DNA from 3 places in the Gordonia sp. 34D genome. Region 1 is predicted to be linked to each of the others. Evidence: riboswitches for the same ligand, from Rfam matches in the RefSeq annotation. Region 1 holds a riboswitch; each other region holds the start of a gene.

Region 1 (7,792 bases):
GATGGATCTGGCGTCCCTCGATCGCTGGGAGGCGTACACCGATGCCAAGCAACGGATGTTCACCAGCACAGATACCGATTTTGCGCCGTGGATCGTGGTGAAGAGCAACGACAAGAAGCGCGCTCGTATCAATGCGATGCGGTATGTGCTGAGCTTGCACGACTACGACGGCAAAGACGTCGCGCTCGTCGGTGAACCGGATCCGTTGATTGTTGGTCGCGCCCGCGACCTCGTCGGCGAATGACGGACATCAGTCGGCAACAGGTAGCCTCGACACGGTGCGAAGCGTAGTTTCCGGTCTGTTCACCGTGGTGGCGATGGTCTGCATGATTGTCGCAGTTCCGAGCGTGTGGCTGACCCAGCGAGTGGTATCGACCGACGGCTTTGTGGCGTCCGCGTCGGAGGCTGCGAAGACCAGCGAGGTGCAGGACTACTTCTCCCAGAAGGTCGCGGATTCGATCGAGCAGGCAAGTGGGTCAAAGCTCGCCAGCAACGTCGCGCTCCCGCTGGCGCAGTCGTACTCGCGGACCGATGCCTTTGTCCGGGACTTCGCGGAAGTGGCACGTCAGCAACACGACTGGCTCTTTACCCAGCCGGCCCCGGACGCTGACCTGCATCTGATGGAACTCGATATCACGCCGATGATCAACGACGCGATCAAACAGGCGTCCATTCCCGTCCCGGTCTCGTTCGACCGTCCGATTTTGGTGACGATTGATCAGCGCCAAATCACTGCGGGGTCGATGGAAGACAGCGGGAAGCTGGTGACGGTGGCGGCGTGGGTGTCGGTGATTGGTGCCATCGTCGCAGCGCTCCTGGCTCTTCTGCTGGCTGTCCGACGCAGCACGGTCTTGGCGTGGCTTGGTGTGGGAGGCGTGCTGGCCGGAGTGATCGGTGCCTTGCTCGCGGTCGCGACGAAGAGCGTCGTCAGTGATCGCCTCGCCGACACGGACCCGTCGGCCCGCAACACTATCGAGGTGGTGGTCGGCGGGATTTCCGATGACCTCACCCAATTGTCGCTGCTCGTCGGCGTCGGCGGACTCATCGTGCTGGCCGTCGGCGGCGTGGCCCGAGTGGTGTCTGGTCGACGCGCACTCGCCTAGCCGCAGGTCGACCGACTACGGGCTACCGTCTACTCGGCAGGGGGTCGTGGCTCCACGTCGAACACGAACCGCGCGGCGTCGAAGCGGAGACGGCCGCGGTCGAATGCCGTAGCCACTGCACCCGACTCGGCCACCTCGCTCGGGGTGCCCGAATGCAGGGTCCCGTCGGGGGCCAGGAGCCAGAGCGAATCCGACAGCCGCATTGCCAATTCCAATTCGTGCGACGACACCAGGACGGTGATGTCGTGATCGCGCGCCAGCGTCGTCACCAGATCGAGGAACTCCACGCGCGACGGCGCATCCAAGTGCGACGTCGGTTCGTCGAGCACCAATAGTTCGGGATCTTGGGCAAGCGCCCGAGCCGCGAGGACTCGCTGCCCCTCACCGTCGGAGAGATCATGAAACGCCCTATCGGCCAACGACTGTGCGCGCACCGCTGACAGGGCCCAGTCGGCGCGGGCGCGGTCGTGCTCCGAGAGTCGCCCGGTGACCCCGACATACGGCGTGCGACCGAGTTCGGCCACTTCGCGGGCGGTGAGGCGGCCAGGGTCGATCACCTGGGTGCCCACTGTTGCGATCCGCCGGGCAATCCGGGCTGGCCGCATTCGGGTGGTATCGGTGCCGTCGGCCAGCAGTACCGCTCCCGAAAACGGTTTCTGAAGTCCGCAAATGGTGCGCAACAGCGTCGACTTGCCTGCACCGTTCGGGCCAATCAGCGTGGTCAGCGCGCCGCGGTGCGCGACGGCGTTGAGATCGGCGGCAACCGTCGTCCGCGTGCGACGGTGTCGATAGCCGATCGTGAGGGAGTCGAGGGTCAAGCCTGCGGGCGTCACACGGCACCGCCTTGGCCGCGCCCGCGCAGCAGCACGGTGATGACGATCGGCGCGCCGATCAAGGCTGTCACCGCGTTGAGCGGGAGGGCGTTGTCTTGGCCGGGCAACTCGGCAATCACACCGCACCACACGGCCAATAGTGCTCCGACCACGACGCAGGCCGGCAGGAGGATTCGATGATTCGCCGTCCCAAACAGTCCACGCGCAATGTGCGGGATTACCAGTCCGAGGAAGCCGACGGGTCCGCAGTACGCGGTGACGACGCCGGTCAGAATGGCCGCGGACAGCAGCGTGGTGGCCCGCGTAATCCGCAGGTCGATGCCCATCGACCGGGCATACTCCTCGCCGAGGAGCAGCGCATTCAGTGAGCGGACCGAAGCCAACGACACCAAGATCCCGAACAACACGACCGGCGCGGCGATCTTGAGGTCGTCCCACGACGTCGCCGAGAACGTGCCAAGGCCCCACATCATGTACTCCTTGACGGAGTTAGGGTCGGCGTAGACGATCAGCACCGCCACCAGCGAACCGGTGACCGATCCGATCATCACGCCGATCAGCAGCAGGGTCACCGCACTGTGGACCCAAACCGAAAACAGCAAGACCAGCCCGAGAACTACGGCGGCACCGATAGCGGCGGCCGCGACGCTGCCCGCTCGACCCCATCCGGCCAGGCCGCCAGCAAAGCTCGCCGCCCCGGCCGTTCCTGCCGTCAGGGCTACCAGGGCGACGCCGAGACTGGCTCCGGAGTTGGCGCCGAGAATGTAGGGATCAGCGAGGGGGTTGCGAAATAGCGTCTGCATTTGCAGGCCAGCGACCCCGAGTGCCGCGCCAACGAGAGCCGCCGTAGTGATGCGCGGGAGTCGGACATTGCGGAGGATGAAGTCGAGACCATCGTCGGGCAGATGCCCGCCGGTCAGGACTTTCACCGTGTCGCCCGCCGGAATTGGCACCGAGCCGAACGCGGCCGCCAGGAGCACGGAAACAACACACCCCACCAGCAGCCCGCCCCACACCAGGGCGTTGCGGTCGCGGCGCGATGTCGACGCGACTGGACTCTTCGTCATGCCGTGGACTTACTGCGCTGGCAGGTGCAGGTAGAACTCGAATTTGTGGTTCGGGTACAGGTCGGGATGCAAGATGGCGGCGAGGTCGGCGAGCACCAGGTCGGGACGCAGCACGCCCTTCTCCCAGTAGTCGTTGCCGCCGCCAGCGTTCGTTGCCTTGGTGCTGTTCCAGGCCTGCTCAGCGGGTTTAGCGAAGGCCCGATAGCGCGGGTCTTGCTTGTACAAGTCGGCGAGTGAGGCGATAGTCGGGTCGCTGAGCAGCCACTTGTCGGCTAGGCGGCCCTTGGCAATGACGGCTTCCACCGACAGTTGCAGGCTCCCCTGCGCGGGGTCGTTGATCCACGGGTAGGTACCGCCAGCGTCGGCGACCAACTTGCCAAAGTAGCTATCGCCCGACGCCATCATCCACGTACCGTTCGAGATTCCGCCGAGCAGCACATTGGTTTTCGGGGCATTCGCAAGGTTCGCCGCCACGGCCCGATAGCTGTTCTTAACGTCGTTGAAGACGTTGGCGGCTTCCTTTTCGGTGCCCGTCAGAGCGGCGAAGAACTTGATCCACTCGGCACGGCCCAGCGGATTCTCTTCCAACCAGTCGGCGTCGGCGATGACTGGGATTCCCGCGCCGGTGATTTTCCCGAAGGCGGGGGAGTCGTTGCCGTCGGTCACCAGCACGTCCGGTCGTCCGGCAATCACCTTTTCGGCGTTCACCACGCCAGCATCGGCGAATTCGCGGACCTTATCCGCCTTGATTCGCTCAACGATTTCGGGAGTCGAGACGTATCCGGTGGTCGCAACGCCCGTCACGGTATCGGCGGCACCGAGTGCGGCGATCGACGGCAGGTGGGTCGTCGACCCGGAATACAGGGTCCGCACCGGGACTTGGACTTGCGGGGCGTCGGCCAGTGCACCGTCGAGCTTCGGGGCGGGCGCACCACAGCGGACCAGCACATACGATGCGGCCGGTGCACCTTGTGATGGATGCGCCACGGTTACTACCTGATACGAGTTGTGGTACTCGATCTTCAGGCCGGTGGCTTCGTCGATGGTCGACTTATCCGGAAAATAGTCCTTCGACGCGTCGAAGTCGGTGATGCAGTCGCGGGTGCTGCCCGCGTCGTTTGCCGGGGCCGTTGAGCAACCGGTCGCAACGATCGGGATAGTCACGGCGACGGCCGCGACGAGCACGCTGAGTCGAGTGGCACGCATGGATCAGAAACCTCCCTCGGGGATGCTCCGCCCCGGGTCTGCAGAAGCGACGGTGAGTGTCTGACTTGCTACTCGGAAAGAAACTTCCTCGGGTAGGTCACAGTGGCGGGACCGTGCCGGACTCACACCGGCTTCCTCACGGGATATCGCTTAGTTATCGGCGCAAATCTAGCATGCAGACATTCTCAACTCCCACTGGCGCAAGCCCCTTGACGGGCTTAACGTGGGGCGATGAGCGAGACTCGGAGCAGATGGCGTCGCGCGATCGCCATCGCCGGGGACTGGGTGCGCCGCGCACCAATCACGTACCTGTGGCTGGTGGTACTGCTGGCAACCACCGTTGTCCAGCATCGTGTTTCGCCCGAGAAGCTCGACGCGATCCTTGGCCGGAGATCGACCAATATCGCGAACCTCTTGCACGATCCGCTCCGGGCCTTCTTCGGCAGCCTTCTCTGGCTCGACGGTGCGTACTGGGTGCCGTACTTTCTTGGCTTCACGATTTTCCTGGCAACCGCTGAACGCTGGATGGGGAGTAGACGGTACCTCGCGGTCGGCCTCGCCGGACACATCCTCGCCACCCTGATCAGCCAGGGGCTGGTCGGTGCCGCCATACAAACCGGCGTCGCCAACCCGTCACTGCGCTACGCCACCGACGTCGGTGTCAGCTACTTCATGGCCGCGGTGATCGGCGTGCTGTCGTACTATCTGCCGCGTCCCTGGCGGTGGATCTACATCGCCGGCGCCGTCGTCGTGTTTTGCGGACCGCTATTGGATCTGCCGGTGAGTTTTACCGCCGTCGGGCACGCGAGCGCGCTCGCCATCGGCTTCGCGTGCTACCCGCTGGTGCGGGGCAAGCCAATGCTCAACGTCGACGCCCTGCTGAAACGGATCCGCGGCTATGCGCCCGCCTCCTTGCGGCCCAGCGCGCGCCACAAGAATTCGTAAGCCAGCGCCGACTTGAACGCGCTCTGCCGGTTGTCGGCCGCGCCGCCGTGCCCGCCTTCGATATTTTCGTAGTACTGCACCTCATGCCCCTGCTCTTCCATGCGGGCCACAAACTTCCGCGCGTGCCCGGGATGCACGCGGTCGTCGCGGGTCGACGTTGTCACCAGCATTTTCGGCATCGCGGCATCGGCACGCAGTCGCTGGTACGGCGAGTATTTGGCGATGAACTCCCACTCGTCGGGGTCGTCGGGGTCGCCATACTCTGCCATCCACGATGCGCCAGCCAGCAGAAGGTGATAGCGGCGCATATCGAGCAGCGGCACCTGGCAGACCAGGGCGCCGAAGAGCTCCGGATAGCTCGTCGCCATGACCCCCATCAGGAGGCCGCCGTTGGAGCCGCCTTGCGCCCCAAGCTGTTCGGGCGTCGTAAGGCGGCGTGCGACGAGGTCGCGGGCCACCGCAGCGAAGTCCTCGTACACCAGGTGGCGACCCGCCTTCAGCGCCTGCGTGTGCCACTCCGGGCCGTACTCGCCGCCGCCGCGAATATTCGCAATCACGTAGATGCCGCCGCGACTGAGCCAACTGCGCCCGGCAATGCCCATGTACGACGGTGTCATCGAGTTCTCGAAGCCGCCATACCCGTACAGCAGGGTGGGGCCGGACGCGACATCGTCTCGCTTGATCACGAAGTAGGGGATGGCGGTGCCGTCGTCGGACGTGGCGAAGAACTGCTGCGTGGAAACTGTCGAGGCATCGTAGAACTCGGGCGACGACTTGATGATGGAGACACCGTCGCTGGTGGAGCCGTGCAGCAGGCTCGGGGCCCGCGTAAAACTACTTGCTGAGAGCCAGATTTCGTCGCTGTGGTCGGGGTCGGCGTCGAGGACGCCAACGGTTGCCAAATCGGGGATGCCAGCAACCGTCGCCAGCTGCCACGTGCCGAGTTCACGGAACTCCAAGCGGGTGGCAACGTCGTGCAGCGTCACCATCACCAAATGCGACTGGGTGAACGCGAAGTCCTCAAGGCTCGTGTGCGCATCAGGTGCGAAGAGAACCCGGTGGGTCCGGTCTCCCGCGAGGTAGGCGGGGTAGTCGAACACCAGCAGGGTGCCTGCGGGATGCGTGATGGCCGGGCCATCCGGGCCGTCGATGGTCCACTCCGACCGCACCAGCACCAGCAGCCAGTTGTGGCGGACGACGAAGAAGGCATCAGTGGGAACCTCGATCCGGATCAGTTCGCCATCCCGGAGTTCGTAGTCGAGCGCATTAAAGAAGTCCGTCGACCGTGACACGAAATGCCGCACATAGCCCGGTGTGGTGTCGCACGTGGCGGCAACGGCCACGTCGGAGACCTCGCCAGCGAAGACCGTCGGGGCGTCGGCCACATCGGTGCCACGCGACCACCGGCGCACGGTCCGCGGATAGCCGGACGACGTCAGCGCCGACAGGCCATCGGGGGTGGAGGCGAAATCGGTTGCCACGTAGACGGTGTCGCGGTCGATCCAACCGACCGTCGACTTCGCCTCCGGCAACGTGAACCCGTCGGCCACCCAGGTACCGGCGCTCACGTCGAACTCCCGAACCACCGCAGCATCAGCACCGCCGCGCGATAGGGAAATCAGCGCGCGGTCGTAGTCCGGGCGGAGCATCGTGGCCCCAGACCACACCCAATTCTCGTTCTCATCGGACGCCAGAGCATCGACGTCGATCAGCACATCCCATTCCGGATCGGCGGCGCGGTACTGCTCGAGGGTGGTGCGGCGCCACAGGCCCTTCGGGTGCGCCGCATCGCGCCAAAAGTTGTAGAGAAACTCGCCGCGCCGACGCACATAGGCGATCCGATCGTCGGTATCGAGGACCTCGAGGGCTCCGGACTCGAGTTCGGCAAACCGGTCTGAGTCGGTCAAATCGGCGATCGTCGGCGCGTTGTGGTCGCGAACCCAAGCGAGGGCGTCGTCGCCGGTCACCTCCTCGAGCCAGAGGTACGGGTCGGCCAGCACGTCGTCGTTGGTCACCGAATCAACGGTACCGGGACCGGGCCACGGAAGCGGTTAGGCGTGGATGGGTGCCTTCGTTTCCAGTGTCGGCGCTTCGTCATCCACGCCGGGGATCGCGGTGCCAGCAATCGGCACCCCCGCGGTTTCGGTGAGGAACCGGAGTGCGACGAGGCCAACCAGGCATGCGCCCATCATGTACAGCGCCGGAAACAGCGTCCACCCGGTCCCGTCGACCACGGCATCGTTCACCAGCGGTGCGGTACCGCCAAACGCGGCCGTCGATACGTTGTAGGAAATCGCGAATCCCGCATACCGGACGTGGGTCGGGAACATCGCGGGGAACGTCGCCGAGATGGTTGCCAGTTGCGGGATGTACAGGATGCCTAGGACGACAAACCCGACGATTGCCCAACCGAAACTCTGACCCATCAGCCAATACATCGGCACCGCCAGAACCAGCAGTCCGATCAACGACCACCGCCACATCGGCTTGCGGCCCGTTCGGTCCGACCACGCACCGAACACGGGGATCAGCACCATCATCAGCACCTGGCCGATCAACATCACGACCGAAGCCGAATCCTCGCTGAGTCCGAGGGACCCCTTCAGATACTGCGGTTGGTACGCCAGCAGTGTGTAGT
Region 2 (7,792 bases), 770 kb from region 1:
CTGAGAACGTGCCAACCTTCCTTGACGATTTTGCCTCCCTACTCGCGCGTACAGCGAATGGGAGGTAGACAGTTTCCATAGTTGTGCGACATGCCACGTACCGAGCAATCGCTCGGTGCGATAATCTAAGTCGCGGAAATCACGTTGGTCGCCCAAAGCGACGTACGTGAGAGAACTACGCGCGGGAAACGTCCCGCACGAGACGCAGCCCGTCGACCCCGGATGGTGAACGCCGTCCCCGACAACGGCCCGCCGAGCGGTGGGCCACAGGAGTGCCAGTGACCAGTTCCGCTGAGATCAGCCAGACGACCATCAAGAAGGTCCTCATCGCCAACCGCGGCGAAATTGCCGTCCGCGTCATTCGTGCCGCCAAGGATGCGGGCATCGCCAGTGTTGCCGTTTACGCCGAGCCCGATGCGAACGCCATGTTCGTTCAGCTTGCCGACGAGGCCTTCGCACTGGGTGGCCAGACTTCCGCCGAGTCGTACCTGGTCTTCGACAAGCTGCTCGACGCTGCCGCTCGCTCCGGTGCTGACGCCATCCACCCCGGATACGGCTTCCTTTCGGAAAACGCTGACTTCGCACAGGCTGTGCTCGACGCTGGCCTCACCTGGATCGGTCCGTCACCGCAGTCGATTCGCGACCTAGGCGACAAGGTCACCGCTCGCCACATCGCTGAGCGCGCCAACGCCCCGATGGCCGCAGGCACCAAGGACCCCGTGCAGGGTGCCGACGAAGTCGTCGCCTTCGCCAAGGAATACGGCGTTCCCGTTGCCATCAAGGCGGCATTCGGCGGCGGCGGTCGCGGCATGAAGGTCGCGCACACCGTCGAAGAGATCCCCGAACTGTTCGAGTCCGCCACCCGCGAGGCTGTTGCCGCCTTCGGTCGCGGCGAGTGCTTCGTTGAGCAGTACCTCGACAAGGCCCGCCACGTTGAGGCCCAGGTCATCGCCGACCAGCACGGAAACGTGATCGTTGCCGGTACCCGCGACTGCTCGCTGCAGCGTCGTTTCCAGAAGCTCGTCGAGGAGGCCCCGGCGCCGTTCTTGACCGACGACCAGCGCGCCCGCATCCACAACTCGGCCAAGGCCATCTGCAAGGAAGCAGGCTACTACGGTGCAGGCACCGTGGAATACCTCGTCCAGGGCGACACCGTCTCGTTCCTCGAGGTCAACACGCGCCTCCAGGTGGAGCACCCTGTCACCGAGGAAACCGCAGGCATCGACCTGGTTCGCCAGCAGTTCGCCATCGCCGAAGGTAAGGCGCTGACCCTCACCGAGGATCCCGCACCGCGCGGCCACTCCTTCGAGTTCCGCATCAACGGTGAGGACGCCGGTCGCGGCTTTCTCCCCGCCCCCGGCCCCGTCAGCACCTACCGCGAGCCCTCGGGCCCCGGTGTCCGCGTTGACTCCGGCGTCCGCGAAGGCGACGTCATCGGCGGCCAGTTCGACTCGATGCTCGCCAAGCTCATCGTGACCGGCGAGGACCGCAACCAGGCCCTCGACCGCGCACGCCGTGCGCTCGCTGAGTTCGAGGTCGGCGGTCTCGCAACCGTCATCCCGTTCCACCGCCACATCGTCTCCAACCCCGCCTTCATTGGCGGCGAAGACGGTTTCGACATCTACACCAAGTGGATTGAGACCGACTGGGACAACACCATCGAGCCGTACACCGACGGCGAAGCCATCGAAGATGACTCAGCCCCACGACAGAAGGTTGTCGTCGAGGTTGGCGGTCGTCGTGTCGAGGTCTCGCTCCCGGGCGACCTCAACTTGGGCGGCGGCTCCGGTAACGGTGCAACCACCCGCAAGCCGAAGGCACGCACCCGCAAGAAGGGCGGCGCGGCCGCTGCTTCGGGCGACGCCGTGACCGCACCGATGCAGGGCACCGTCGTGAAGGTTGCCGTCGCTGAGGGCGACACCGTCGAAGAAGGCGATCTGGTCTTGGTGCTGGAAGCGATGAAGATGGAGAACCCGGTCACCGCGCACAAGGCTGGCACGATCACCGGGCTGTCGGCTGAAGCTGGCGCTGCCGTCACCCAGGGCACCGTCCTGCTGGAGATTAAGTAGTCTTATCCGCTTATGCCGTACTTTGGGCCCGCTTACTGGGCCCAAAGTACGGCATAGCTGTTTTTAGGAGTCGAATGTGGAAGCTGTCGAGATCAATGCGGGTGCTTGGTACTTGCGTGCCCTCCGGGACGACGATCGGCTCTCGGACGTTCCGGCCTTGACGCTTCTCGGTATCGACGACCCCGCAGGCTATGTTCGCGACACCGATGCGGCGTGGGCCGACGAATCCAGTCTCACCTGGGCGATTTGTGTCCCGACGACGGGCGAACTCGCGGCCCTCATTGGAGTCGACCGCGACGGCACGTTCCGTGGCCTGAGCCGCGACGGCTTCGGCGACGCGCTTTCCGCCGCCGCCGACCCTGCCGCCCGCTGCGCCACAGCGTTGCTCGACGTGACACCCGCCCCCCTGACCGTCGGCGTCCCGAACCGCACCTAGGCCGTTCCCGCATGATGCGTTGATTCCCGCACCACGTCTAACGTAGTGCGGGAATCAACGCATCATGCGAGAACAAGTGGGGGCGCGTTATGGGGAAGGCCGAACGGTTCGGCCTACAGCACCGAGTTGGCGGGGTTCCCCAAGTCGGTGCAGTCGACGCCCACAACGTCGTTGCGGTGATCGATCAAGTAGCGGACCGTCGTGAGGCCGGCACCCGCCTGCTCGATCGCCTCGCGGATCCGATCCGCACCCAAATAAACGGGCTGGGCTGGCTTCCCTGCGAACTCGGCACGGCAAATCGTGTTCGGACCCTGCGCGGCCACCGCCAACACTCGAGACACCGCGCTCGGACCAGGATCAGGACTATCGAGGGTCTGCAGGACCGCGCCGTCGAGCGCCGGATGCTGGTCCACGAAACTCAGCGCCGCCCTCACACAGGCGTCGAGACTGTCGTACCACTCGGGCAAATACAGGGTGGTTGAGATGGTGTCAGGTGCTGGCACCACGCGTGCCCCAAGCGCCACGTAGACCGAATCACATCCACCAGCGCCAAGGCTTGACACCGCAGCCATCAGTCGTTCAATGCCAGGTACGTCGCTCTCACCTGCGGGAATGCGCTCATCCCCGCGAGCAACGAGGACGATTCCAGCGACAGATCCAGCCGACGACCCTGAATTAAAATCATCGCCAAATCCCATGACGCCCAATTCTACTCGTTTGAATAGTATTGAGATCGCAACTGGTTCGCCCGAACGAGATACTCAAGGAGCCCCTGCTTCTCGACCCCGGGCGTCGACGCGACGACACCGCCACCGTGCAGTGTCCGCCCGTGAAGAGGGAATCCGGTGAGAATCCGGAGCTGACCCGCAGCGGTATGTCGGAACGACCGCCGTCACCTGCACTGGGAATGTGCTGCACTCGCAGCTCCCGGGAAGCGACGGCCACTAGAAGCGGGCTCCCTTACGGCGAGCACGCACGCCGACCAGCCCGAAGACCTGCCTGATGCATCGGAAGCACACGCTCCCGATGGTTGTCCGCCTCGCGGAAGGGCTCGAAGTCTTCGTTTCTTCTGTGCCCGTACATGGCGGCAACCCGTTAACTACTCATGCAGGAGAGAAGAAACGTCATGTCCAACGACAAGGCCCCAAGTCCACACCGCGGCACCTTCACGACGACGGTCCCCGGCGTCGCCCGAATCGGCGCAAATCGGGAACTCAAGCGCGCCGTCGAAGCCTATTGGGCGGGCCGAACCGATGCTGCCAACCTCAAGCAGGTTGCCGACAGTATTGCGCGCGACAGCTGGAATCAAATGGTACGCAATGGCTTTGACTCCGTTCCGGTAAACACATTCTCGTACTACGACCACATGCTCGACGCCGCCGTGATGCTCGGCGCCCTGCCCCCTCGGGTGGCGTCAATTACCGATCCGTTGGACCGCTACTTTGCCGCGGCCCGTGGAAACGACACCGTGGCCCCGTTGGAAATGACCAAGTGGTTCGACACGAACTACCACTATTTGGTCCCTGAGATCGGTCCGGAGACCAGCTTCGCGCTCGACGCGAGTACCGTGCTCGGCGCGGTCGCAGATGCCCAAGCTCTCGGCATCCCGGCACGACCCGTGGTCGTCGGCCCGATCACTTTCCTAGCCCTGTCGAAGACGGTCGGCGACGATGCCGAGGCGGTCTCGATCAGCCCGCTGGCGCGGATCGACGAGTTGCTCCCCCTGTACGTCGACCTGTTGGCGCAGTTGGCGGCCGCGGGCGTCGAGTGGGTCCAACTCGACGAGCCCACCCTGGTGACCGATCAGGCCGAGGGTCTCGCCGGCTTGGCAGAGCGCGTCTACCGCGCCCTGTCGGAATCGACAGATCGTCCGAAGCTGTTGGTGCAGACCTACTTCGGCGATGCTCGCGACCGGTTGGCAGCCCTGGGTCGCACGGGAATTGACGGCGTTGGCGTCGACCTCATTGCTGGCTCGGCCGATTCAATTCGCGACGCCCAGCTAACCGGCAAGCATGTCGTTGCCGGCGTCGTCGACGGTCGTAATATCTGGCGGACCGACCTGCACGCAGCGTTGGAAACCCTCCGCGAACTACGACCACACGTCGGATCACTGGCGGTTTCGACGTCGTGTTCCACGCTCCACGTGCCGTATACGCTGCGCGGCGAGTCGCAGATCGACGACGCCCTGTACGGCTGGCTCGCGTTCGCTGAGGAAAAGTTCGCCGAGGTTGGTGCGCTTTCCCGGGCCTTGTTGCACGGTGAAGCGGACCAAGAGCCGCAGTTCACGGCATCGCGCACGGCTCTGCTGTCGCGAACCACTGACCCTCGCCTGCACGTGCCGGCCGTTCGTGAGCGCCTGACCGGCCTCTCGTCGTCGGATTGGACACGCGCCGACGCCGCTGTTCGGCGGGAAGCCCAAGATGCGGCTTTGCCTCTGCCTATTCTCCCCACGACGACCATCGGCTCGTACCCGCAAACCGTCGAAATCCGCAGGGCCCGGTCGGCACTGAAGAACGGGACCATCGATGCGGCCACGTACCGCGCGCGGATGGAGCAAGAGATCGCCCAGGTGATCGCCTTGCAGGAGAAAGTTGGCCTCGACGTGCTGGTTCATGGGGAACCGGAACGCAACGACATGGTGCAGTACTTCGCCGAGCAACTCGACGGTTTCGCCGCCACCGCCAACGGCTGGGTGCAGTCGTACGGTTCCCGGTGTGTGCGGCCGCCGATCCTGTTCGGTGACGTGGCACGGCCCACCCCGATGACAGTCGGCTGGACCACTTACGCGCAGTCGTTGACGAACCGACCGGTCAAGGGCATGTTGACCGGTCCGGTGACGATCATCGCGTGGTCGTTTGTCCGCGACGATCAGCCGCTCGCCGTGACGGCAAACCAGGTAGCGCTGGCGATCCGCGACGAAACCGTCGATCTGGAGCGGGCCGGGGTCCCGATTATTCAGGTCGACGAGCCGGCACTCCGCGAACTCCTGCCGTTGCGGACCGCTGATCGAGCCGCCTACCTCGATTGGGCGGTACGTGCCTTCCGCCTGTCGACCGCGGGCGTCGAAGACACCACCGCGGTGCATACGCACCTGTGTTATTCCGAGTTCGGCGATGTCATCGGGGCAATCGCGGCGCTTGACGCCGACGTGACGTCCATCGAAGCGGCGCGCTCGCACATGGAGGTGCTCGACGACCTCAACGACGCGGGCTTCGCTGCCCAGGTGGGTCCCGGGGTATACGACATTCACTCGCCTCGCATCCCGAGTATCGACGAGATCACCACGTCGCTCCGCGAGGCACTGGGTGCCGTGTCGGCTAATCGCCTGTGGGTGAACCCCGACTGTGGGCTCAAGACGCGTCGCACCGATGAGGTCGTCGTGGCGTTGAAGCGCATGGTCGCCGCAGCGGTCGCGGCCCGAGCCGAGGTGGCCGCGCCCGTCGCCTAACGCTTTTCGGCCCGGAAAGCCCGTCAAATTTCCTCATTTCTGTCACAGACATCGCTCAGCGACACGACAGTTCCGTCACCGATCACGGCGTGTCGTGACGGATCGGTCGAATCGTGACAGAAATGAGGAAATTGGCCGGTAGGCCCGCGGGGGCGCCAAAGTCGGTTTTATCCCGCCTGTGAGATCGGCGGCATACATTACAAGGCAAGGGATGTCGCCGATCGAAGGGTGGGGCACGCTATGCGTTGGCTAATCGTTGTCGGGATCGCGGTGGTGAGCGGGCTGTCGTTGCTGTTGGTGTTTCTTGTTTCACCCTGGTGGTTGTTTCTAACCGTGCCGCTGGCGCTGCTTGCACTGACCGGCGTCTACGACCTCACCCAGCGTCGACACTCGATCCTGCGCAACTATCCGATCATTGGGCATATGCGGTTCCTGATGGAAGTGATGCGTCCGGAGATTCAGCAGTACTTCGTCGAACGCAACACCGACGGCACACCCTTCGACCGCGATACCCGCACCACGATTTATGAGCGGGCTAAGGACGTCAAAGACGTGGATCCGTTTGGTACCGAACGAGATCCGAGCGCTATCGGCTACGAGTACGTGCAGCATTCGATCGTCGCGCAGCCGGCTCCGGAGGGATCACCGCGGGCGCGGATCGGCGGACCGGCATGCAAGCAGCCGTACGACATCGCCATGTACAACGTGTCGGCGATGAGCTTCGGTGCGCTGTCGGCAAATGCGATCCTGGCGCTCAATACCGGAGCCGCGAAGGGCGGCTTCGCCCACGACACCGGGGAGGGTGGCCTGAGCCCATATCACCTGCAGCCGGGTGGGGATCTCATCTGGGAAATCGGTACCGGCTACTTTGGTGCACGCACGCTCGACGGCCACTTCGACCCCGAGATGTTTCGCAAGAAGGCGGCGACACCTCAGGTGAAATGCATTTCCATCAAGCTCTCGCAGGGCGCGAAGCCCGGTTTGGGTGGGGTGATGCCCGGCGCCAAGGTGACGGCCGAGATTGCTGAGATGCGCGGTGTGGAAGCCGGCAAGAGCGTCGTTTCACCGCCTTCGCACAATGCTTTTCACACCCCCATTGGCCTGTGCCAGTTCATCGGCCAACTTCGCGAACTATCTGACGGCAAACCCATTGGGTTCAAGCTGTGTGTCGGTTCGCGCAGTGAACTGCTCGGGATCTGCAAGGCAATTCTGGAAACGGGCATCGCGCCCGACTTCATCATCGTCGACGGCGCCGAAGGCGGAACCGGGGCGGCACCGATCGAATTCGAGGACAACGTCGGAATGCCACTGACCCAGGGTCTGATGACCGTGCACAATGCGCTGGTCGGGACCGGTCTGCGCGACCAGATCCGGATTGGGGCATCCGGTAAAATCACGAACGGCATCGACATCATTAAACGAGTCATCCAGGGTGCCGACTTCACCCTCGCCGCGCGCGCCATGATGATGGCCGTCGGGTGCATCCAGGCGCAACGCTGCCACACCAATCACTGCCCGGTAGGTGTGACGACGCAGGACCCCAAGCGTCAGCGGGCACTGAACGTGCCCGACAAATCCGAGCGCGTCTACAACTTGCAGCGCCACGTCGTCGACAACGCCAAACAATTCGTGGCTTCGATGGGCCTGCGAACGTTCGACGACCTTCACCCGTCCATGCTGATGCGGACCGTCAGCGCGAATACTTCTCGGTCCTACGCCGAAATTTACGAGTGGCTCACGCCCGGTCAATTGCTGAGCAATCCTCCGGAGTCGTGGCGCGAGGACTGGGAGTTCTCCAGCGCCGAGGCCTTTGTGCTGACCAGCGCTCACGTCCCGGAC
Region 3 (7,792 bases), 820 kb from region 1:
GAGCGCCGACTCCAGCACGTCAGCGTAGGCGTCACCGTCACAGAGCGACCGCCCGATACGAACGTCGGGCACATGCTGGGACTCGGTTCGCGTCCGGAGCCAATGCCCAATCACCCGGCGGAACCAGGCATCCATCTTGCGGTCGACGACCGTCTGCCCGGACACCACCAGCACCCGTCGCGCACAGGCGGCAGCGGCGCGATCGAGTTCCTCGGTGATCGTCGACGCGGTGCCGCCAAGAACCGCGACGCGAAACTCCACACCCGGCCGACGCTCGCGCAGCACGCGTAGCCCCGACTGAACCTCGGCGGCCGGATCGTTGCCGCGATCGGTGGGTGCGGTGACGATCACCCAATCAACGCCAGTCATACGCCCGCCCTTCGCGCATGCTGTTCGGCGGCACCGCACACCACCACCAGCGGAGCGCCCGTGCGCGGATGCTCAATCACCTCGGCATCAATCCCGTAAACCTGCGCTAACAGTGTGGGAGTGAGGACCTCCGTCGGTGTGCCGATCGCCTGCACCACCCCCTGATCGAGGACCACCAGTCGGTCGCAGAACATCGCTGCCAGATGCAAGTCGTGGATCGCTGCGACCACCGTCAGTTCTAATTCTCGTACCGCACTGAGCAACTGGACGCCCGCAGAAACATCGAGATGATTGGTGGGTTCGTCGAGCACCAACACTTCGGGACGCTGAGCAAGCGCACGCGCCACCTGAACTTTCTGCCGCTCACCGCCCGAAAGGGTGTGCCACGCCCGCCGACGCAGTGGTCGAAGGCCCAGGGCATCGAGGGCCCGCTCCACATCCTGCGACGCCTCCCCCAGCGGACGCCCCCAACCCGCACCGTGCGGGATGGTGCCAAGTTCGACGATCTGCTCCACCGACAAATCCAGCACCGTCGCCGAATGCTGTTCCACCTCGGCGACGGTCCGGGCAAACTCGCGGCGTCGAATAGTCTGCACGTCGCGGCCACCCAGAAAGACGCGGCCAGTGTCGGGCTTCTGCCACCGCATCAGCAACGACAGCAGCGTGGACTTACCCGAACCATTGGGCCCGATGATCCCGGTGAACTCCCCGGCGCGCGCACTGCACGTCACGTCGCTCAAGATCGGGTTGCCGTCCCGGATCACGCTGGCGCTGTACACGTCGAAGTTCATTCGGTGCCCTTCTGTCGTAGCAGCCAGATAAAGGCGGGCACCCCGATCGCCGAGGTGACGAGGCCGAGCGGCAGTTCGCGGGCGGGCAGCAGACTGCGTGCCACGATGTCCGACCACACCACGATCAACGCCCCCATCACGATCGCGAGCGGCAGCACCCGCGCGTGCAACGGGCCGACGAGGAAACGCACAGCGTGTGGAATCACCAGGCCGACAAAGCCGATGATCCCGGACATCGCCACCAGCACTGCGGTGCATAGCGACACCAGCGCATACAGAATCCATCGCGTCCGAGAAATGTCCGTACCGAGACCGGCGGCAGCCCGCTCACCGAAGGCGAAGGTGTCGAGCGGCCGGGCATGAAACAGCACCACAACCACCGTCACACCCGTCACCGCCGCACTCAGCGCGAGCGTGTTCCACCGAACCCCCGCGACCGACCCCAGCGACCAAAACATCACCCGCTCGGCCGTCCCGTGCGGACCAAAATAGATCAGCCCCGAACTGAGGGCGGCCGCCAACTGTCCCACAGCCACGCCCGCCAGGATCAGTCGGCCGGGCAGTAGGGCCCCGCCGCGGGTCACCGCGATCGCGAACACCAACAGCAGCGCCGCCATGGCCCCGATAAACGCCGCAACAGAAACAACCGGCCCGCCGGACATGATCCCCAAGCCAAGACCGGTGCTAAGCACCACCGATGCACCCAAGGCCGCGCCGCCCGACATCCCGAGAATGTACGGATCAGCCAACTGATTGCCCGTCAACGACTGCAACACTGCACCGCACACCGCCAAACCCGCACCCACCACCGCTGCCCCAACCACCCGCGGCAGTCGTAGGTCGACGACGATGTGCTCGTCGAGCACGTTGACCCCCGAGCCGCTTCCGAGGCGACCGAGGATGGCGTCGAACACCGTCCTCAGCGATAGATCTGCCGACCCGATCACCACGCCAAAAGCCATGCTGACCAGGAGCGCAGCCAACAGTCCCCCGGTCCAGAGCATAAAGCTCGGGGCCGGATGGACTCGTTCGCGCAACATCGCTTACCCCGCGAGCGCGCCCGACAGTCGGACCGCCCCGTCGATCAGACGAGCACCCGGTGTGCTTTCGGAGAACGGAACCACCACGTACGAGGCCCTCTTTACCGCGGAAAGATCCCGCAGCGCGGGGTCGGATTCGAGGTAGGCGCGTTTGGCAGCGGCCGGGTCCCAGCTGGCGTCGATAAGAACAATGACGTCGGGATCCGCCTTCAGCACGGCCTCCCAACTGGTGTCGGCCCAGTTGCCCGAAAGCTGACCGAACACATTGGTCGCGCCGACCGCATCCATCACCAGCTGTGGTCCGCCGCCCCGCCCGCCTACGGATGGGCTGTCGGTTTTGGCGTCCCACCACATGATCGTTTTTCCTGCCCCGGCATGCTTCGCCTTAAGCTCAGCGAGGGTGGCGCGCATCGCGTCGTTGACTTTGTCGGCTTGCTCAGTTCGGCCGAAGAGCGTGCCGTAATCGCTGGTCTCGCCGGCGACAGCCGCCCACGACGGCGCCGGCCGCGCGGACTTGTCGGCACACCCAAACGGCGAGACGTAGGCCGCAATTCCCAGGTCGGCCAACGACTGTTCGCTACCGAGCGCCTTATCGGTGAAGGCCGACGCGTACGACGCCGCCACCAGATCGGGCCGCTTCTCCAGCAGCGCCTCACGTTCGGGGTACTTGTCCGAGAGCACGTCGATCCGACCGTAGGCATCCGCCCATTTCGGCGAGATGGCGTCGTCAAGATAGGCCGTCGCAACAAGCTGTTGCGCTGCGCCGATGGCGAGCGCGGATTCCGTCGCGCCCTGATTGACGGTGATGGCCGACGTTGCAGGCTTGGCCAGCGTTACCGTCCGACCACAGTTCGCCAGCCGGATGGCCGCACCTGCATCGGTGGAACTCTCCGCTGTGGTGCAGGCACTCAGCGCCAGCACCACCGACAGACCAACAGCGGCGCTCGGGCCGAACTTCCAAAGGGTACGCAAAGCGACCCCCTTTCCAATACTCGTGGAACTACGGGGTACGCCGCGGCCGGTCTCCTGGCTTAGCAGGGCTCCCGACGTCGTACCTTCCCGGATGCGCAAACACCCAGTGGCCGGAGATTTTCACTCCAAACGACTGTCGGACCTGCTCACAGTGGCGAGTCCGCGCCGGATTTTCACCGGACTTCCCGAACACCGTGACGTATGCGATGAGTGTATCGGCAGCCGATTTGAGTAGGATTCCGGATCTGCGAGCACTTGACCCGATACGGTCAGAGCACGATCGGCCGAGGACCGCGGGCCGAGACAACGGGGGAGTTTCATGGGCCGCACCACCACCACGCGCACCGCGCTATCCGCCGTTCTCGCCTCCACCTTTCTTGCGGCCGGTATCGGTTTGGGTTCGGCAGAGGTATCGGCACGACCATCGCCCCAACCGCTGGGTTGCGTTCCGTTCATCAGCACCTTCCAGCTGGTTCCCCCGCTGCCCGGGTTGTTTACGCCGCTACCCAGCATCAAGGGCCCGTCTGAGTTCGACGGTCTTCCGCCCGCACCGCGGCAGGAGAAGCTGCCAGCGAAGGTCGAATTCCGCGACAACACGCAGGGTTTCAACTCGAGGACCGAAGCCGTCCTGCACAACGGTCACCTGTATGCGCGGGCCCGGCATTCGTCGAAGCCGTGGCGCAAGGTCGCCACCCCCGGTTGCCTTGACGGCGAAATAGTCGCAATTTCAGTCAACAACAACATGCTGGTGGCCCTGGACAAGAACGGTTTCATCTACTCCCTCGATAACCTCCTGTCCGGACCGATGCTGTGGAATTGGACGCGCATGTTCGGCGGCCCAATCTGGTTGTGGCCAGGCATGCAGGTGCCCAACAAAGCCGCGAAGCAACCCGTCGCCAACAAGTGGTCGATCAGTCACCGGATCTCGACGAGCTTCAAAGACCCCAAGGGCGTCACCCATCCCACCACTGCCGGACTGGTTGAGTTGGTGAGCTTGGCCGACGACGGTTCGCGGATCATCTATCAGGACCCGTGGCTGCCCGCCGACTTCAGCTACGAGATCGGCGGTCCCGAGCAGGGCCGATTCCAGGCGAATGCGATCTCCACATCCGGGTCGGTGACGCTGGTGCAAAACAAGTACGGCGACATGTTTACCCGTCTCTACGACCTCGACACCGCAGGTGCCAACCACATTCCGGGCCGCTATTCTTGGCAGCCGCAACCCAAGAAGCCTTCTGCGCCAAACCAATTGGCTGAACGATTCAACCCCGGCTATGCGGCGATCGACCTGCCCGGCGAGGATTGGAAGCCTCAACCGAAGATCCCGGGGACGGTTACCTCCCGGATCACTATCCACGATTCTGGCGCTACCGCCGAAGACCGCGAACTTCGAGTGGAGGGTATGAGCGGCGGCACCACCGGCTACTGGCACAAGCCAATCACGGCGTCGACGTGGGCGTTTACCCCGACGGGCCAGCCACTGCGGGGGCAGGTGTTGCACGGCGACCCGAGCACCAACCAGACGGCCCTGACCCTCGCCCCGAAGAACAAGGTGAACTTCCGTGGCAAGCTGCCCGACGGCTGGACCATGACCACCGAAAACTTCGAGTGGGCCCAAACGAAGCATCCCGTCACCCTGACGTTGCCGACCGGCCGCACGTTCAACGTCGAGCTGTACACCACCGACGGCCTGCGCCTTCTCCCCCGCGGTCCCGGCCTCGACAACAATCCCCGCACCCTGGAGGGTGCCATCGACTTCCGCAGCGCCGCGCCCTGGCGGCCCGAGAATGCGGAACTCAATCGCCTAATCCGCAAACAGTTCAACGGTGCCCACGTCTACGAAACGAACATCCAGGCAACTAAGAACTCCCTGGCCTTCGACCGCCCCGGAGTGGTGCTTGTAAGGAAGTAGCGGACCGGCCCCGAGGCCGAAGCGGGCGAACTCGTGACCTCCATCCCAATCAGCACTATCGTCAGAGCATGGCTACCGACTCCACCGGCAACAATCCCGACATCAAGCCCCGTAGCCGCGATGTGACCGACGGTCTGGAGCGAACTGCCGCGCGCGGCATGCTCCGGGCGGTCGGCATGGGCGACGACGACTGGGGGAAACCACAGATCGGGGTCGGCTCGTCGTGGAACGAGATCACACCCTGCAACCTCTCGCTCGACCGCCTCGCTAAGGCCGTTAAAGAGGGAGTCCACGAGGGCGGCGGGTTTCCGATGGAGTTCGGAACCATCTCCGTTTCCGACGGCATCTCCATGGGCCACGAGGGAATGCACTTCTCGCTGGTGTCACGCGAGGTGATTGCCGACAGCGTCGAAACTGTGATGAGCGCTGAACGCCTCGACGGGTCCGTTCTGTTGGCTGGCTGCGACAAGTCGCTGCCCGGAATGCTCATGGCCGCGGCGCGACTCGATCTCGCGTCGGTCTTTCTCTATGCCGGTTCAACCCTGCCCGGATACGCGAAACTCTCGGACGGATCCGAGCATCAAGTCACCATTATCGATGCCTTCGAAGCCGTCGGTGCCTGTGCGCGCGGACTCATGAAACGCGAAGACGTCGACACTATCGAACGCGCCATTTGCCCCGGCGAAGGCGCGTGCGGCGGCATGTACACCGCCAACACCATGGCCAGCGCCGCCGAAGCACTCGGCATGTCTCTGCCCGGAAGCGCCGCACCGCCGGCCCCCGACCGGCGCCGCGATGGCTTTGCCCGCGAATCGGGGAAGGCGGTCGTCGAAATGCTGCGCCGCGGAATCACCGCGCGCGACATCATGACGAAGGAAGCATTCGAGAACGCGATCGCCGTGGTGATGGCATTCGGCGGGTCCACCAACGCCGTGCTGCATCTGCTGGCGATCGCCTACGAAGCCCATGTTGAACTCTCGCTCGACGACTTCAAACGCGTCGGCGCCCGGGTTCCACATCTGGCTGACGTCAAGCCCTTCGGCCAGCACGTCATGACCGACGTCGACCGCATCGGCGGCGTCCCTGTGATTATGAAAGCACTGTTCGACGCTGGTCTCCTCCACGGCGACTGCCTCACCGTGACGGGCAAGACCGTCGCTGAGAATCTCGCCGACATCGCCCCACCCGACCCCGACGGCCTCGTTCTGCACGCGATGAAGAACCCCATCCACCCAACCGGCGGCATCACCATTTTGAACGGAACACTGGCCCCGGGCGGCGCGGTCGTGAAGTCAGCGGGCTTCGATTCCGACGTCTTTGAGGGCGTCGCCAGAGTCTTCGACCGGGAACGCGCAGCCATGGATGCCCTCGAGGACGGCACCATCACGGCGGGCGACGTCGTTGTGATCCGCTACGAAGGCCCCAAGGGCGGGCCTGGCATGCGCGAAATGTTGGCGATCACCGGCGCCATCAAGGGCGCGGGCCTCGGCAAAGATGTATTGCTGCTGACCGACGGGCGCTTTTCCGGCGGAACCACCGGACTGTGCGTGGGCCACGTGGCTCCGGAAGCCGTCGATCGCGGGCCGATTTCAGTGGTCGAAGATGGCGACCGAATCCGGCTCGACGTGGCGCAGGGAACGCTCGACATCCTGGTCGACGAGGCGGTACTGGCTGAGCGAGCGAAGAGCTTTGTTCCGCTTCCGCCCCGCTACACGCGCGGGGTCCTTGCGAAGTACTCAAAGCTGGTGACGTCGGCGTCTAATGGTGCAATCTGCGAGTAATAGTTTGGCCTTGCGCCGGTGGCGGATGCTCCCCCCAGGATTTCACCCGCCACCAGCAGACAAGCCGCATGTGATGGCGCAATGCGTTCAGTCACCCGAACACTCCAGTTACCTTATAGCAATCTCGCCAATGACCCCAAGGTAAGTTGCGTCACACCCCAGCATAACTATGTTTATGCAGGCCAATTGCGCCATGGCGAATTTACATCATCGCGGTGAAAATCAAATTCTGCGAGCTGAGGTGATCGCCGGGATACTTAACGGCTATCGAAGGTTGCTAGAATTGCCGATGAGTTAACCGACCCAGCGAAGTCATGCCAACTTCGTCATCCGCGTCACAGTAAAGGCGCTGGCTTCAGGGCTTCGGGATAGGCTCAATGGGTTAAAACCGACTAATCCCCGACCGAGACGGCAAATAGACACGAGAAGGCACGATGGACGAAGGTTTTGCAGGGCGGCTCAATAAGCTGTTCGAAACGGTGCACCCGCCTGGCCGCAGGCCGCATACCAATGCGGAAGTCGCGGCCACCTTGTCGTCGGAAGGCCACCGGATCTCCAAGCCGTACCTCTCCCAGTTGCGCAACGGCCACCGTACAAATCCGTCGCCGGACACCATCGCCGCGCTCGCCCGTTTCTTCAAGGTGAAGCCCGACTACTTCTACGACGACGTCTACGCCGCCCGCATCGACCACGACCTCGAATTGCTTTCGCAATTGCGCGGGCACGGCCTGCGTCGACTTTCGAGCCGCGCGTTCGATCTGTCCGCCGAGTCTCAGGAAATGCTCGCGACCATGGCCGAAAAGCTGCGCCGCGGCGAAGGACTCCCGGAAAGCCCCGAGTAGTTGCCACGTAGACCCCTGCGTGGTGCACCTTCGCGTACCGCGCGCACCCTCGGTGCGGCCGCCATTGCGCTCGGCACCCTCTCTG

Evidence for each region. Region 1 has a riboswitch for cobalamin ahead of AC1L34_RS12120 (ABC transporter substrate-binding protein). Riboswitches for the same ligand answer to the same signal wherever they lie in the genome.
Region 2: it holds a riboswitch for cobalamin, as region 1 does, so the genes downstream of both, metE (5-methyltetrahydropteroyltriglutamate--homocysteine S-methyltransferase) here and AC1L34_RS12120 (ABC transporter substrate-binding protein) in region 1, are expected to answer to the same signal.
Region 3: it holds a riboswitch for cobalamin, as region 1 does, so the genes downstream of both, AC1L34_RS15900 (ABC transporter substrate-binding protein) here and AC1L34_RS12120 (ABC transporter substrate-binding protein) in region 1, are expected to answer to the same signal.

What each region holds. Positions count from the first base shown of each region.
Region 1 covers NZ_CM155293.1:2,604,157-2,611,948, reverse strand. Annotated here, with positions in the region: gene ppk2 (polyphosphate kinase 2) at 1-244, shown strand, start outside; gene AC1L34_RS12135 (hypothetical protein) at 279-1,103, shown strand; gene AC1L34_RS12130 (ABC transporter ATP-binding protein) at 1,133-1,936, opposite strand; gene AC1L34_RS12125 (FecCD family ABC transporter permease) at 1,933-3,003, opposite strand; gene AC1L34_RS12120 (ABC transporter substrate-binding protein) at 3,013-4,209, opposite strand; cobalamin riboswitch at 4,244-4,386, opposite strand; gene AC1L34_RS12115 (rhomboid-like protein) at 4,441-5,154, shown strand; gene AC1L34_RS12110 (prolyl oligopeptidase family serine peptidase) at 5,106-7,169, opposite strand; gene AC1L34_RS12105 (MFS transporter) at 7,206-7,792, opposite strand, start outside.
Region 2 covers NZ_CM155293.1:1,837,789-1,845,580, forward strand. Annotated here, with positions in the region: gene AC1L34_RS08510 (condensation domain-containing protein) at 1-68, shown strand, start outside; gene AC1L34_RS08515 (acetyl/propionyl/methylcrotonyl-CoA carboxylase subunit alpha) at 273-2,069, shown strand; gene AC1L34_RS08520 (hypothetical protein) at 2,146-2,505, shown strand; gene AC1L34_RS08525 (glycosyltransferase family protein) at 2,619-3,203, opposite strand; cobalamin riboswitch at 3,307-3,522, shown strand; gene metE (5-methyltetrahydropteroyltriglutamate--homocysteine S-methyltransferase) at 3,632-5,953, shown strand; gene AC1L34_RS08535 (FMN-binding glutamate synthase family protein) at 6,194-7,792, shown strand, end outside.
Region 3 covers NZ_CM155293.1:3,426,511-3,434,302, reverse strand. Annotated here, with positions in the region: gene AC1L34_RS15915 ((2Fe-2S) ferredoxin domain-containing protein) at 1-369, opposite strand, end outside; gene AC1L34_RS15910 (ABC transporter ATP-binding protein) at 366-1,160, opposite strand; gene AC1L34_RS15905 (FecCD family ABC transporter permease) at 1,157-2,200, opposite strand; gene AC1L34_RS15900 (ABC transporter substrate-binding protein) at 2,204-3,172, opposite strand; cobalamin riboswitch at 3,200-3,384, opposite strand; gene AC1L34_RS15895 (hypothetical protein) at 3,492-5,084, shown strand; gene ilvD (dihydroxy-acid dehydratase) at 5,153-6,865, shown strand; gene AC1L34_RS15885 (helix-turn-helix domain-containing protein) at 7,300-7,707, shown strand; gene AC1L34_RS15880 (hypothetical protein) at 7,708-7,792, shown strand, end outside.